3 regions of the Mycolicibacterium psychrotolerans genome follow, and region 1 is predicted to be linked to each of the others. Evidence: riboswitches for the same ligand, from Rfam matches in the RefSeq annotation. Region 1 holds a riboswitch; each other region holds the start of a gene.

Region 1 (4,764 bases):
CACGGCGTCCGACGCCGAGTGGTGCAGGTCGATGTGCTGATCGGCGAGCAGCGCGGCGAAGTCGGCGTCATGCGTGACGGCCACCACGGCGGTGCCCTGATCGGCGATGTCGGCGAGCAGACGCAGCAGTTCCTCCCACGTGATGCGATCCTGGCCGAAGGTGGGCTCGTCGAGGATGATCATGTCGGGCCGGGTCGCGAGCACCGTCGCCACCGAGAGCCGACGTTGTTCGCCGCCGGACAGGGTGTAGGGGTTGGCCTGTGCCAGATGTGTCAGGTGTAAGCGATCCAACAGCTCGTCGCACACAGCGGCGACGGTCGCGCCGTCTCGTCTCAGCGCGCGGGGGCCGAGGGCGAGTTCGTCCCGCACGCTGCCGGTGAGGAACTGGTGCTCCGGGTTCTGGAAGACACTGCCGATGCGAGTGAGCAACTCCCGCGACCGCCACCGCACCGGCTCGCGGCGATGCGCCGACGGTGCGAAGTCACGCTCCGCTTCCAAGCGCCCACCGCGCGGCGGCAGCAGCCCGCCGACGGTCAGCGCCAGTGCCGACTTGCCCGCCCCGTTCGGTCCGGTAACGACTGTCGTTGTGCCCCGGGCGATCTCGAAATCCAGACCCGCCGATGGCGGGCCCGACGGGTAGCCGACGGACAGGTCGGCGGCCCGCAGCAGAGGCGTGCCCGCCGCGCGGTCGCGGGTGAGCACCGGCAAGGCCAGCCCGGGTACCCACACGCCGGCGCGCCGCAGATCCTCGCGTTGCCGGTCGATGACATCGGCAGGTGCGCCGTCGGCCACGACCCGTCCGTCGCGGCCCAGCACGATCACCCGGTCGACGACGGGAAGCCATACCGCGGTGCGGTGTTCGATGACGATCAGTGTCGAGCCGCTCTGCTCGACCGCGGATGCGACCGCGTCGCGGACCTCGCCGACACCGGCGGGGTCGAGGTTGGCGGTCGGCTCGTCGAGCAACAGCAGACCGGGATCCATCGCCAGGACGCCGGCCAGCGCGAGGCGCTGCTTCTGGCCGCCCGACAGGTGCGAGGTGTCGTGGTGCACCGGGAGTTCCAGGCCCACCGCGGCAAGCGCCCGTCGTGCCCGCGGCCAGATCTCCTCGCGCGGGACCGCGAAGTTCTCCATGCCGAAAGCCACATCGTCGCCGACGCGGGAGAGGATCACCTGCGCATCCGGGTTCTGCAGGACCATGCCGATACGGCTGCGGCGCTGCGCGGGCGCCACACCGTCGACCAGCAGGGCGCCCGACTCGTCGCCGTCCTCGTCGCTGTCGAGCAGACCGGCCAGCCCCTGCATCAGCGTCGACTTGCCCGAGCCGCTGGCCCCGAGCAGCAGGACCCGCTCGCCGGGCTCGATGGTGAGGTCCAGCCCGCTCAGCGCCCACCGGGTGCGACCGGCGTGGCGCCAATGCCACTCCCTGGCGGCGACGGCGACGCCGCCGGACGGTCGGTGGGACGCGGTCACGACCGGGCGTCGGCGGGCGCGACGACCCGGCCCGACGCGAAGCGGGACAGTGCCCCGGTCTTGGCCAGACCCCGCACCGCGTACCACGACAGAGCGCCCGCGACGACCGCACCGGACGCGATACCGGAGACGACGTAGATGGCCGAGAAGGTCGCGCTCGAGCCGGGATACCACAGGATCAGATCGTTGATCCCCATCGCCAGGCCTGCGGCGGCTCCGGCCAGCACGGCGACCGGCAGACCCCACCGCCGGTACAGGAACGCGGCGAAGATCACCTCGGCCGCCAGGCCCTGCACCAGCCCCGACTCGATGGTGAGCACGCCCCACTGGTTGCCGACCAGCGCCGACACCACGGCGGCGACCAGTTCGCCGTAGAGCGCCGCCCCCGGTTTCCGGATCACCAGGGCGGTGAGAACACCGGCGAACAGCCAGCCTCCGCCGACCAGGCCTTGGAGGCCGGGCAGCGCTGCGCTCAGTGGTGCGCCGATCGGGTTTGACGCGATGTTCCACAGGACGAACACCAGCCCGGCGGCGACGGCGAGCACGCTGGCGACCACGATGTCGACCACGCGCCACCGGTACACCGGACGAACGGATTGCGAACTCATCTTCACTCCCTACGCCGGCATTACCCGGTCAGGTTCTACGGTCGACGGCCCGTTGCCGTCCTCTCAGCGCACGTGCGGGTGCGCTCCCGTGTGGTCAGGAATCCGACGGTAGTCCAGCAGGGCGGGTGTTGCCAACCAATTCGCGAAAGCGCATGCGCAAGCGCTTGCCTGGCCTCTAGGCTCCTGCACAGCCGCGGCGCGGACGGCGTCGCCCGGGGACAAAGGAGTCCACATGGTCGGAAAACGCAACCGGTCCACGCTCGCGGTCGGGGCAGTCCTGATGGCCGGCTCGATGGTTCTCGGTCTGACCGGGTGCGGCGGATCGGGCTCGGACGAGGTCAAGGTCGGGCTGATCACCAAGACCGATTCGAACCCGTACTTCGTGAAGCTGCGCGAGGCCGCCCAGGCCCAGGCCGACAAGGACGGCGCACAGTTGGTGGCGCTCGCAGGTGCTTTCGACGGCGACAACGAGGGTCAGGTCACCGCGATCGAGAACATGGTCGGCCAGGGCGTCAAGGGCATCCTCATCACGCCGAACTCGTCCACCGGCGTGCTCGACGCCATCAAGAAGGCGCGCGACGCAGGAGTCGTCGTCATCGCCCTCGACACCGCGACCGACCCGGAGGACGCGGTCGACGCCACCTACGCCACCGACAACAAGGCGGCGGGCGTCAGCCAGGGCAAGTGGGTCCGCGCGGCCATCGGCAACGCCGCACCCCAGGTGGTGATGCTGGACGGCACCCCGGGCGGCACCGTCGACACGTTCAGGCACGACGGATTCCTCGAAGGCTTCGGCATCACCAACGGCTCGCCGGAGATCGTCGCCCAGGAGAACACCAACGGCGACCAGACCAAGGCGCAGACCGCGATGGAGAACATCCTGCAGCGCGCGCCGCAGATCAACGCGCTCTACACCATCAACGAGCCGGCCGCCGCCGGCGCCTATCAGGCGATCCAGTCCGCCAATCGCGCCGGGCAGATCACCATCGGCTCGATCGACGGCAGCTGCACGGGCGTCGCGGACGTCAAGGCAGGCAAGATCGGCGCCACGGTGATGCAGTTCCCCGCCAAGATGGCCGAGCTGGGGGTGCAGGCCGTCGTCAAGTTCGCCAAGGACGGCACCAAGCCCAGCGGATTCAACGACACCGGCTCCGAGCTCATCACGGACAAGCCCGTCCCCGGCCTCCCGTCGAAAGACACCGCCTGGGGCGAACAGAACTGCTGGGGCAAAGCCGGGTCATGACCACCGGCGCGCCCGCACAGGCGAAGCCGTCGCTGTCGAGCCGGTTCACCGCGGAGAGTCTGCTGCGTGAACCGTTGCTCGGCCCACTGGTGGCACTCGTCATCGCGATCATCATCTTCAGCGCGGTCTCGGATTCGTTCCTCGAACCCCAGAACGTCTCGCTGATCCTGCAACAGTCCGTGGTCGTCGGCATCCTGGCCGTGGGCCAGACGCTGATCATCCTGACCTCCGGGATCGACCTGTCGATCGGGGCGGTGGCCGTCTTCGGCACCATCGTGATGGCCCAGAGTGCCGGCGCAGGGGGACCCGTTGTGGCGCTGGGCTCGACGCTGCTGGTGTGCGTGGTCTTCGGCGCGATCAACGGCGGACTGGTCACCATGTTGCGACTGCCCCCGTTCATCGTCACGCTGGGCACGTTCACCGCGATCCAGGCGGCGACCCGGCTGCTCGCCGGGTCCGAGACCTACCGCGTGGAACCGGGGCTGCTGACGTTCCTCGGCACGTCCTTCCGCATCGGGTCGTTCTCGACGACGTTCGGCGTGGTCGCGATGCTGCTGGTCTACCTGGTGACGTGGTACGCGTTGTCCCAAACTGCTTGGGGCAGACATATTTACGCTGTCGGCGGCAACCCGCAGGCCTCAGACCTGTCGGGGATCAAGTCGGGCCGGGTGCTGCTGTCGGTGTACATCACCACAGGGGTGATCGCCGCGATCGCGGCGTGGGCCGCCCTCGGCCGCATCCCGAATGCCGACCCGAACGCCTACCAGAACGCCAATCTCGAGACGATCACCGCGGTGGTCATCGGTGGGACGAGTCTGTTCGGTGGCCGGGGCGGTGTCGGCGGCACCCTGGTGGGAACGCTGATCGTCGGCGTACTGCGCAACGGCCTCACCCAGGCCGGGGTCGACAACCTCTACCAGAACATCGCCACCGGAATCCTGGTGATCGTGGCGGTGGCCGTGGACCAGTTCACCCGCAGGAGATCACGATGAGCGCCGCCCCTGTTCTCGAAGCGCGTGGGCTCGTCAAGAAGTACGGCAACGTGACGGCGATCAACGGCGCCGACTTCGAGCTCCGCGCCGGCGAGGTGCTCGCGGTCATCGGCGACAACGGAGCCGGGAAGAGCAGCCTGATCAAAGCCCTTGCCGGCGCGGTCATTCCGGACGCGGGCCAGATCCTGATGAACGGCGCCGCGATGGCGTTCAAGAACACCCGGGACGCCAGAGCTGCCGGGATCGAGACGGTGTATCAGGACCTTGCGGTGGTGCCGGCGCTCGACATCGCGTCGAATCTGTACCTCGGACGCGAAGTGCGGCGGAAAGGGTTCGCAGGCAGCATCTTCCGTCGACTGGACATGCCCCGGATGCGGCAGGACGCCGCACAGCACCTCGCTGATCTGAAGATCGGCATCAAGAACGTCAACCAGACGGTGGAGACGCT
Region 2 (4,764 bases), 590 kb from region 1:
CACCCGGTGTCCTCCAGTCGGCGCGCCAGCACCGGGTCGTCGTTGGTGTACGGCAGCACGACGAAGCCGTCGTCGACGAGTTGTTCCGCCGCCCTGACCAATTCGATCGCGTCGGGCAGCAACGTCCGCTCGTCGGCGATCACCTCGAGCTTCACCCAGTTGGTCTGCAGCGCTTCGCGCGCGAGCTGCGCGGTCATCACCGCCTCGGCGGCACCCCGGCACCCCGCGGTGTTGGGCAGCGGCGTGATCCCCAGCCGGGTCAGCAGATCGAGGACGCCGGTGCCGCCGTCGGCGTCCACACGGCGCATCGCCACGGTAGTCAGCTCGGTCCCCGACGCGACGAGCGCTTCCTCGAGCACGGCGAGGTTGGCCGCCCCACCGGTGCCGAGGATCAGCCGCGAACCGAACTCGCGGCCGGCGATGCTCAGCTTGCCTGTCGTGTGCTCAACCACCCTGCACCGCCGCCAACACGTCGACCTTCGCTCCGTCGGTCAGCTCGATGTCCCACTCCGAGCGAGGAATCACGGCCCAGTCCACCGCGACCGCGATGCCCTTGACCGGGTAACCGAGCCGGTCCAGCAGCGCGGCGACGGTGATCCGCCCGTCGACCTCGACCGCCTCGTCGTTGACCGTCAGCTTCACGGCGTCACCCCTTCCAGCACCCCCGGCACCGGCGCACCGCGCAGCTCGGCGGCGATCGCCTCCGCGGTCCACGGCGCCAACAGGAATCCCGACCGGCCGTGCCCGGTTGCCACCAGCGTGCGCGCATCGAGCCGGCCGACGAGCGGGACGTTGTCGGCCGTCATGGGGCGCAGCCCGGCCGCGCATTCGGCGAGCTCGTACTCGCCCAGTGCCGGCACCACCGCGCAGGCGTCGTCGAGCAGCTCCCGCACCCCCGTCACCGTGGGGGCGGTGTCGCGGCCGTGTTCGTACTGGGTGGCGCCGACCACGACGCCGTCGCGGCGCGGGACCAGGTAGACCTGCCTGCCGCGCACCCGGGCGCGGATCACCCGCTGCGGGACCGGCAGGCAGCCGCGCCGCCAGCGGAGCCGCAGCACCTCACCCTTGACCGGCCGCACCGGCAGGCCGGGCCACAGCGCGGGCGCGTCGATGCCGTTGGCGATCACGACGGCGTCGGCGTCGGCCACCTCGTTCAAAGCGGCGACCGCCGGCGCCCACTCGACGCCCAGGCGCTCGGCGTGTGCCGCCAGCGCGTCGACCACCGCCCGGTTGTCGACGGCGAGCTCGGTCTGTGCGCGGAAGCCGTGCCGGATGCCCTGGGCGAGAAGGGGTTCGATGTCGCGGGCGGCCGTGGTCGGGGTGACGGGATGACCCTGGGCGGCCAGCCACTCCCCGACCGTCTTCAGGTCGGCGGCGTCGGCCCGGTCGACGGCGACCACCAGCGACTCGCGCGCGGTGACCACCTCGGCCGGGAGGCCGTCGAGAAATCCGCTGTGCCACAGGTCCAGCGACGCCAGCCCGAGCCGCAGGAGCCGTTCCTCCCCGGGCCAGCCCTCGCTGTGCGGGGCGAGCATGCCGCCGGCCACCCAGGACGCGCCCGGTGCCGGGGTGCGGTGCACGCGCACGCGCCAGCCGTCCTGCGCGGCGCGGCGCGCCACGGCGAGTCCGATGACGCCGCCGCCGATGACGGCGAGCCGCTGGGCGGGATCCGGCACTGCTACTCCCTTCGCCGGCATGACCCGGATCAGGTGCGACGGTCAGAGCCGGCGGGCTCACTCTCAGTCCCCGTACCCGGGACTCCCGTGTGGTCGGTGTTGTCGTTCCCAGCCTACGTCCGCCGTCGCGCTACCGTTCGCGGTGTGCGTGACGCCCTGCTGTACCTGTGCACCGACGCCCGCCGGGAGCGCGACGACCTCGCCGAGTTCGCCGATGCCGCGCTGGCCGGCGGAGTCGACATCATCCAGCTCCGCGACAAGGGGTCGGCCGGTGAGCGCGAGTTCGGCCCGCTGGAAGCCCGTGCCGAGTTGGCCGCGCTGGAGGTGCTCGCCGAGGCAGCACGCCGCCACGACGCCCTGATCGCGGTCAACGACCGCGCCGACGTCGCGCGCGCGGCCGGCGCCGACGTGCTGCACCTCGGCCAGGACGACCTGCCGCTGCCGGTCGCCCGGGAGATCTTCACCGGAGTCGTCGGGCGGTCGACCCACGACATCGACCAGGTGCGCGCGGCGATCGCCGGCGACGCCCCCGACGGCCCGGACTACTTCTGCGTCGGCCCGTGCTGGCCCACGCCGACCAAACCGGGCCGGCCCGCACCGGGCCTGGACCTGATCCGCGCGACCTCTGAGTTGACACAAGCGCTGGCGCCGGCCAAGCCCTGGTTCGCGATCGGGGGCATCGACGCGGCCCGGCTGCCCGAGGTCATCGAGGCCGGCGCGCGCCGCGCGGTCGTGGTCCGCGCGATCACGGCGGCCGATGACCCCGAGGCCGCGGCCGAGGAGTTGAAGACGATGCTCAGCTCTGCCCGTTGACCAGCGGCGGGAGCGCCGCGGCCACCTCGCGCAGCCGCGCCCAGCTCGCGGCGAACCCCGGGTGCAGCGGCAGCTCGGCGACTTCGTCCTCGGGCACCCACCGCAGCTCCGCGCTCTCCCGGTTGGGCACCGTCTCGAGCTGATGCTCGGCGTCGGCGATCACGGTCGTGTAGCTCCAGCCGCTCACCTGGGCCGTGACGACCGTGGTCCGCACGATCAGCCGGTGGGCTTGCAGGCCGGCCTCCTCGTGGGCCTCGCGCACCGCCGCCTGCTCCGGGGTCTCGTGGCTGTCGCGGGCGCCGCCCGGCAGACCCCACGTCCCGCCCTGGTGACTCCACGGTGCCCGGTGCTGCAGCAGCACGGCCAGCGAGCCGTCGGACCGGGGGGCTCTCAGCAACAGTCCGGCGGCTCCGTGCCTACCCCAGTAGGCCGCCCCGTCGGCCGATACCACCCAGCCGTCACCGTCGCCGCGCACGCGTCCAGCTTAGGGAACGGATCTCGAAATAGGGCGAGTCGCAGCCGGGAATCCCCACACTCCGGACGAGGAGCTCTTAGAATTCCCTCAGAGAATTGGCGCAGTTAGAGTTGGGCCAGTCGACATGACCGCCGAAGAGAACGAGACCGGGATGAGGTCCGCGCAAACGTGACTGTGGAGTTGGCGCACCCCTCGACGGAGCCTCTTGCGTCGCGGTCGCCGACGGCCACCGCGCATCCCCGGTGGTGGTTCCTGTGGACGACCCCCGGCCGGATCCTGACGATCGGGCTGGTGCTGGCCGCCCTGGTCATCGCCAGCGCGTTCGCCACCTCGACCACGATCAACGACCGTCAACAGGCGCTGACCACCGTGCTCAACCGCACCGAGCCGCTGGCCTTCGCCGCCGGTCAGCTCTACACCACGCTGTCGGTCGCCGACGCCGCCGCCGCAACCGCGTTCATCGCCGGCGCCGAGCCCCGTGCGGTCCGGCAACGCTACGAGCAGGCGATCACGGATGCGGCGGTGGCCGTCGCCCGGGCGTCCAGCGGTCTCACCGACGAGCCGCTGGTGCAGCTACTCGGCCGGATCAACGCCCGGCTGGCCGTCTACACCGGGCTGGTGGAGACGGCGCGGACCAACAACCGCGCCGGCAATCCGGTCGGCTCGTCGTACCTGTCCGAGGCGTCGTCGATGATGCAGCAGCAGATCCTGCCCGACGCCCAACGCCTCTACGAGCAGACCTCGGCGCGCGTCGACGCCGAGACCACCGCCTCGACGCGAATCCCCGGGCCGGTGATCCTGATCGTGCTCAGCACGCTGTTGTTCGGCGCGTTCGCCAACCGGTGGCTGGCCAAACGCACCCGGCGACGGGTCAACATCGGTTTCATCGCCGGCGGCATGGCCGTGCTGATCATGCTGATCTGGGTGGGCACGGCGCTGATCATCTCGACCACCGACAGCCGAAGCGCCAAGGAGACCGCGGCCGAATCCCTCAAGACGGTGACCACGCTGGCGATCACGGCCCAGCAGGCCCGCGCCGACGAGACGCTGTCGCTGATCCGGCGCGGCGACGAGAACGTCCGCAAGCAGTCCTACTACCAGCGCATCGACCAGATGCAGCAGCAGCTGAACCGGTATCTGTCCAACGACAACTCGATCGACAAGACCGGTCTGGCCGACGCGGACGGGCTGCTCAACCGGTGGCGGGCCGCCGACGACCGGATCACCGCCTACATCGCGGTCGGCAACTACCAGGCCGCGACGCAGGTCGCCCTCGGCGTCGGGGAGGACGATGCGACCCCGGCCTTCGACAAGCTGGACGAGGCGCTGACCAACGGCATCGAGCAGAGCCGCGCCCAGCTGCGCAACGAGATCGTCAATGCCCGCCGGGTGCTCTCCGGCGCCACCGTCGGGGCAGCCGCGCTGTCGGTGATGGCGGCGATCGCCGTGGCACTGGGCATCTGGCCCCGGCTGAGTGAGTACCGGTAAGCCATGAGGAAGCGAGCAGCGACCCTGACGGCCATGCTGGCCACGCTGCTGGTGGCGTGCGGCCAGACCGCGTCGGTGGTGCCGACCCCGACCGTCACGCTGGCGCCGCCCTCACCCTCGGGGATGGGCGAGCTGCCGCCCGGTCCGGCCCAGCCTCCGGCCTCGCTCGACGATGATTGCGATCGCACCGCGAGCCTGCGGCCGTTCGACACGAAAGCCGAGGCCGACGCGGCGGTCGCGAACATCAAGGGCCGCGGCCGGCTGATCGTCGGGCTCGACATCGGCAGCAACCTGTTCAGCTTCCGCGACCCG
Region 3 (4,764 bases), 620 kb from region 1:
AAGGGTCGAACGCGCCCGCGCCCGGCTCTGCGCCCACCGGGCCACCACCGAGTACAACCGCTACCGTAACCAGGCCGCCACGCGAGAAATCAGAGACCGCCGATGGCGCAACGACACTCGCCGCTGGAGAGGGCTGTTTCACGGCCCGATCAGCGACAAGCCGTCGAACGCCCCCTACATGCAGTGGGTCAACGATCCGTTGGAACCCGAAGAGCTGCAACCGCATTGGCAACCGCCACCACGGACGCCTTCCGATCCCGACGAACCGCCACCGTTCTAGGCGTCGGCGCTGTCCTCGGCGTAACGCCCGGGGTTGAACATCGAGGCCACGGCGCCGATGAGCATCATCGCCGCCGCGGCGATGAACACGACCACCAGGCCGTTGTGAAACGGCTCCGTGATCAGCTCAGGGAAGAACGTCTTGCCGGTCAGCACGTCGGCGTTGACACCGGGCTGCTGCAGAGCGTGCGAGGGTTCGAGCAACTCGGCGATCGGGTTGTATCCCAGGAACGCCGCGAACAGGCTGCCCACCGGCGGCAGATTGGCGACGTCCTGTGCCACCGCGCTGGACACGCCCTGGGCCTGGAGGCCGCTGCTCATCGCGCCGGGCAGGGAATTGGCCAGTCCGACGATCATCAGCGAGAAGAAGATGCCGATCGACAGCGACGAGCCGGCGTTGAAGAACGTGGCCCGCACGCCGGAGGCCGCGCCGCGCTCGGCCGACGGGACGCTGGACATGATCGCCGCGGTGTTGGGCGCGGTGAAGATGCCGCCGCCGAGCCCGTTGAGGAAGACCAGCACCGCGAACAACCAGTAGTCGAAGTTCACCGGGATGAGCACCAGCGCCACGAACGTCACCGCCATCAGCAGCATGCCTCCGACGGTGAACGGCCGCGCACCGAAACGGTCCGACAGTGACCCGGCCAGCGGACCGGCGATCAGGAAGCCGGCCGTCATCGGCAGCATGTAGATGCCCGCCCACAGCGGGGTGGACTCGAAGCTGTAGCCGTGCAGCGGCAACCAGATGCCCTGCAGCCAGATGATCAGCATGAACTGCAGGCCACCGCGGCCGACCGACGACATCAGCCCGGCGAGGTTGCCCATGCCGAACGACGCGGAGCGGAAGAGCCGGATGTTGACCATCGGCTGCTTGACCCGCAACTCGACGAAGCAGAACACCACGAGCAGGGCCACCCCGAACACGATGGCGCCGAGCACCCACGGGTTCGTCCACCCGGTGGTCGACGACCCGTAGGGCTGGATGCCGTAGGTGATGCCGATCAGCAGCACGGTCAGTCCGACGCCGAAGGTCAGCGTCCCGGCCCAGTCCAGCTTGCCCGGCGTGCGCACCCCCAGCTCTTTGAGGGAACGCACGCTCCAGATGGTGCCGAGGATGCCGATCGGCACGCCGACCCAGAAGATCGCCTTCCAGTGCCATTCGGACAGGAAGCCGCCGATCAGCAGGCCCAGGAAGGATCCGGCCACCGCGGCCACCATGTTGACGCCGAGCGCCATGCCGCGCTGGTTGGCCGGGAACGCGTCGGTCAGGATCGCCGACGACGACGACATCAGCATCGCCCCGCCGATGCCCTGCACCACCCGCCACGCGATCAGCCAGATCGCGCCGCCGTCGAGCTGGAACGGGTCGAACGACAACGCGACCGCGGCGACGGTGAAGACCGCGAAGCCCAGGTTGTAGATCCGGACCCGGCCGAGCATGTCGCCGAGCCGGCCGAACGGCACCACCAGCACCGCGGTCACCACGAGGTAGCCCATCAGCATCCACAGCAGGTAGCTGACGTTGCCCGGCGCGAGGGGGTTGAGGCCGATACCGCGGAAGATGGCGGGCAGGGAGATCAGCACGATCGAGGCGTTGATGGTGGCCAGCAGCGTGCCCAGGGTGGTGTTGGACAGCACGATCCACTTGTAGAACGGGTGATCGTGGTCCATCCGCGCCCGCTTGATCGAGGTCTCGCTGAGTCCGGCGGTCGGGGCGGGTCCTGTCGCCGGAGTGGCTGGGGTCTCTGTCGTCATATCCGTCGTCGTTTCGTCGTCGCGTTTCGTAGCCATGACGGGCGCAACCCTGCGCCTGCAAAACACATATATTAGCTATACAAATCATCGACGCCAAAACGTATTCCCGCGGCCATCGGCCGGGAGGGGTCGGTTACGTTGAGGGAGTCCACGCGGGAGCGCGCGCCGAGCGCGCTGAGAGGACGGCTGACGCGCCGTCGACCGTACGAACCTGACCGGGTCATGCCGGCGTAGGGAGATGTCATGAATGTTCTGCCCCTGGCCCCGCCGGGGCGGGCGCCGTTGCGCGTCCTGACCATCGCAGGCTCCGATTCGGGCGGAGGCGCAGGCATTCAAGCCGATATGCGCACGTTCGCGCTGCTCGGCATGCACAGCCTCGTCGCGGTCACCGCAGTCACAGTGCAGAACTCGTTGGGCGTCAAAGGCTTCCACGAGATTCCGGTGGACATCATCGCCGGGCAGATCGAGGCAGTGGCCACCGACATCGGCGTGCAGGCCGCCAAGACCGGGATGCTGGCCTCGTCCGAGATCATCGACACCGTCGCCGACACCTGGGTGCGGCTCGGCCTCGCCGGGACGGTGCCGCTGGTCGTCGATCCCGTCTGCGCGTCGATGCACGGTGATCCCCTGCTGCACCCCAGCGCGCTCGAGTCGCTCACCGCGCGGCTGTTCCCGCTGGCCACCCTGGTCACCCCGAATCTCGACGAGGTCCGGCTGATCACCGGCATCGACGTCGTCGATGCCGACACCCAGCGCGCCGCGGCGCAGGCCCTGCACGCACTCGGCCCGCGCTGGGCGCTGGTCAAGGGCGGTCACCTGCGGTCCTCGTCGCACAGCCCGGACCTGCTGTTCAACGGCACCGACTTCTACGAGTACGACTCGGTGCGCATCGACACCCCGCACGACCACGGCGCCGGGGACACCCTGGCCGCGGCCGCCGCCGCCGCGCTGGCGCACGGATACCCGCTGCCCGACGCCGTCGCCTTCGCCAAGGCCTGGATCACCGAATGCCTGCGCGCGGCCTATCCGTTGGGCGGCGGCCACGGCTCGGTGTCGGCGCTGTTCCAGTTGTCCGATGGATGAGATCGCAGGCGTCGTCCACGAGCCGGCCGGCACACCGGCCGGGGCGGTCGCGCTGACGCACGGTGCCGGCGGCAGCCGCGACGCCCCGATGCTCGTCGCGCTGTGTGACGAATGGGCCCGGCGGGGATGGCTCGCGGTCCGCTACAACCTGCCGTACCGGCGGCGCCGGCCCAAAGGTCCGCCGTCGGGGTCGTCGGCCGCCGATCTTTCCGGCATCCTCGAGGCCATCGCGGCGGTGCGGTCCCTGACCGACGGACCCGTCGTCGCCGGCGGCCATTCTTACGGCGGACGGCTCACGTCGATGGCGGTCGCCGACCACGGACTGCGACCGGACGTGCTCACGCTGTTCTCCTATCCGCTGCATCCGCCCGGCAAGCCCGAGCGGGCCCGCACCGAGCACCTGCCGCGCATCACCGTGCCGACGGTGTTCACCCACGGCACCGCCGACCCGTTCGGCACGCTCGAGGAGCTGCGGCCGGCCGTCGCACTGATCGACGCCCCGACCACGATCGTCGAGGTCACGGGAGCCCGCCACGACCTCCGTTCGAAACGCCTCGATGTGCCCGCGCTCGCAGTCGAAGCGGCGCTGAAAATGCTGCCCTGAGTTATCGTCAGCTCGTGACGACTCCGCCGGGGCCACCCCCGCCGCCACCGCCGTATGGACCACCGCCGTACGGTCCCGGGGGGCCTGGCGGCGCCTACCCCCCGCCTCCGCCTCCTCCCCTGCCCTACCAGGGCCAACCCGGCCCTTACCCGCCGCCGCAGAAGAAGAAGTCGATCAAGTGGTGGGTCATCGGCGGCCTGCTGACCGTTGTTCTGCTCTTCGTCATCGGCGGGGTGATCGTGTGGGGTGTCGTCGATTCCGGCAACGTCACCGCGACCGATGTGAAGGTCGGCGACTGTCTGGCCGAGATCCCCGACGGCGACAAGGTGCTGCGGGTGCAGACCGTCGGCTGCGACCAGCCGCACGCGGGCGAGGTGTTCGCGGTGCTGATGATGCCCGAGGGCGACTTCCCCGGGCAGTCGGCCGTCGAGGCCTACCACGAGAAGTGCGGGCCCGAGCTGGCCAGTTACTCTCCGGCGGCGATGACCGACGACTCGGTGCAGCTCTACGTGCTCTACCCCACCGCCGAGACCTGGGCCAGCGGAGACCGAGCCGTCACCTGCATCGCCACGCTGGACCCGCCACGCACGGGCTCGCTGGCGGGCTGATCCCGCGGTTGGGGGGACCTCTAGTACCGTTTACCGCATGACGTCGGTGCAGTACGACGCGGTCATCGTAGGGGCCGGATTCGCCGGAATCGGGACCGCCATCGCGCTCAAGCGGATGGGCTACGAGAACTTCGTGATCCTCGACCGGGAAGACGACCTGGGCGGTACCTGGTACGTCAACCACTACCCCGGTCTGGCGGTCGACGTTCCGACCACCACCTACTCCTACTTCTTCGAGCCGAACCCGAACTGGTCGCGGCTGTTCTCCACCGGGACGGAGATCAAGCAGTACGCCGACAACGTCGCCGACAAGTACGACGTGCGCAGGCACATGCGGTTCCGGACTGTCGTCCAGGGCGCCCGCTGGGACGAGGAGGCCGCGGCGTGGCGGGTCTCCGTCGCCGACGGGGAGACGTTGACCGCGCGGTACCTGTT

What was found. A riboswitch is a leader RNA that binds a small molecule or an ion and turns the genes downstream of it on or off. The one in region 1 is predicted to bind thiamine pyrophosphate.
Region 2: linked by a shared signal. The riboswitch ahead of thiO (glycine oxidase ThiO) and the one ahead of G6N45_RS04740 (ECF transporter S component) in region 1 are both predicted to bind thiamine pyrophosphate.
Region 3: linked by a shared signal. The riboswitch ahead of thiD (bifunctional hydroxymethylpyrimidine kinase/phosphomethylpyrimidine kinase) and the one ahead of G6N45_RS04740 (ECF transporter S component) in region 1 are both predicted to bind thiamine pyrophosphate.

Annotation. Positions count from the first base shown of each region.
Region 1 is NZ_AP022574.1:960,486-965,249, forward strand. Features, by position in the region: gene G6N45_RS04735 (ABC transporter ATP-binding protein) at 1-1,473, opposite strand, end outside; gene G6N45_RS04740 (ECF transporter S component) at 1,470-2,081, opposite strand; TPP riboswitch at 2,071-2,181, opposite strand; gene G6N45_RS04745 (substrate-binding domain-containing protein) at 2,314-3,324, shown strand; gene G6N45_RS04750 (ABC transporter permease) at 3,321-4,316, shown strand; gene G6N45_RS04755 (ATP-binding cassette domain-containing protein) at 4,313-4,764, shown strand, end outside.
Region 2 is NZ_AP022574.1:373,593-378,356, forward strand. Features, by position in the region: gene thiG (thiazole synthase) at 1-452, opposite strand, end outside; gene thiS (sulfur carrier protein ThiS) at 445-642, opposite strand; gene thiO (glycine oxidase ThiO) at 639-1,676, opposite strand; TPP riboswitch at 1,666-1,775, opposite strand; gene thiE (thiamine phosphate synthase) at 1,821-2,489, shown strand; gene G6N45_RS01905 (NUDIX hydrolase) at 2,473-2,964, opposite strand; gene glnX (protein kinase G-activating protein GlnX) at 3,133-4,452, shown strand; gene G6N45_RS01915 (glutamate ABC transporter substrate-binding protein) at 4,456-4,764, shown strand, end outside.
Region 3 is NZ_AP022574.1:341,133-345,896, forward strand. Features, by position in the region: gene G6N45_RS01725 (HNH endonuclease signature motif containing protein) at 1-280, shown strand, start outside; gene G6N45_RS01730 (MFS transporter) at 277-2,034, opposite strand; TPP riboswitch at 2,177-2,288, shown strand; gene thiD (bifunctional hydroxymethylpyrimidine kinase/phosphomethylpyrimidine kinase) at 2,278-3,117, shown strand; gene G6N45_RS01740 (alpha/beta hydrolase family protein) at 3,110-3,721, shown strand; gene G6N45_RS01745 (septum formation family protein) at 3,736-4,329, shown strand; gene G6N45_RS01750 (flavin-containing monooxygenase) at 4,367-4,764, shown strand, end outside.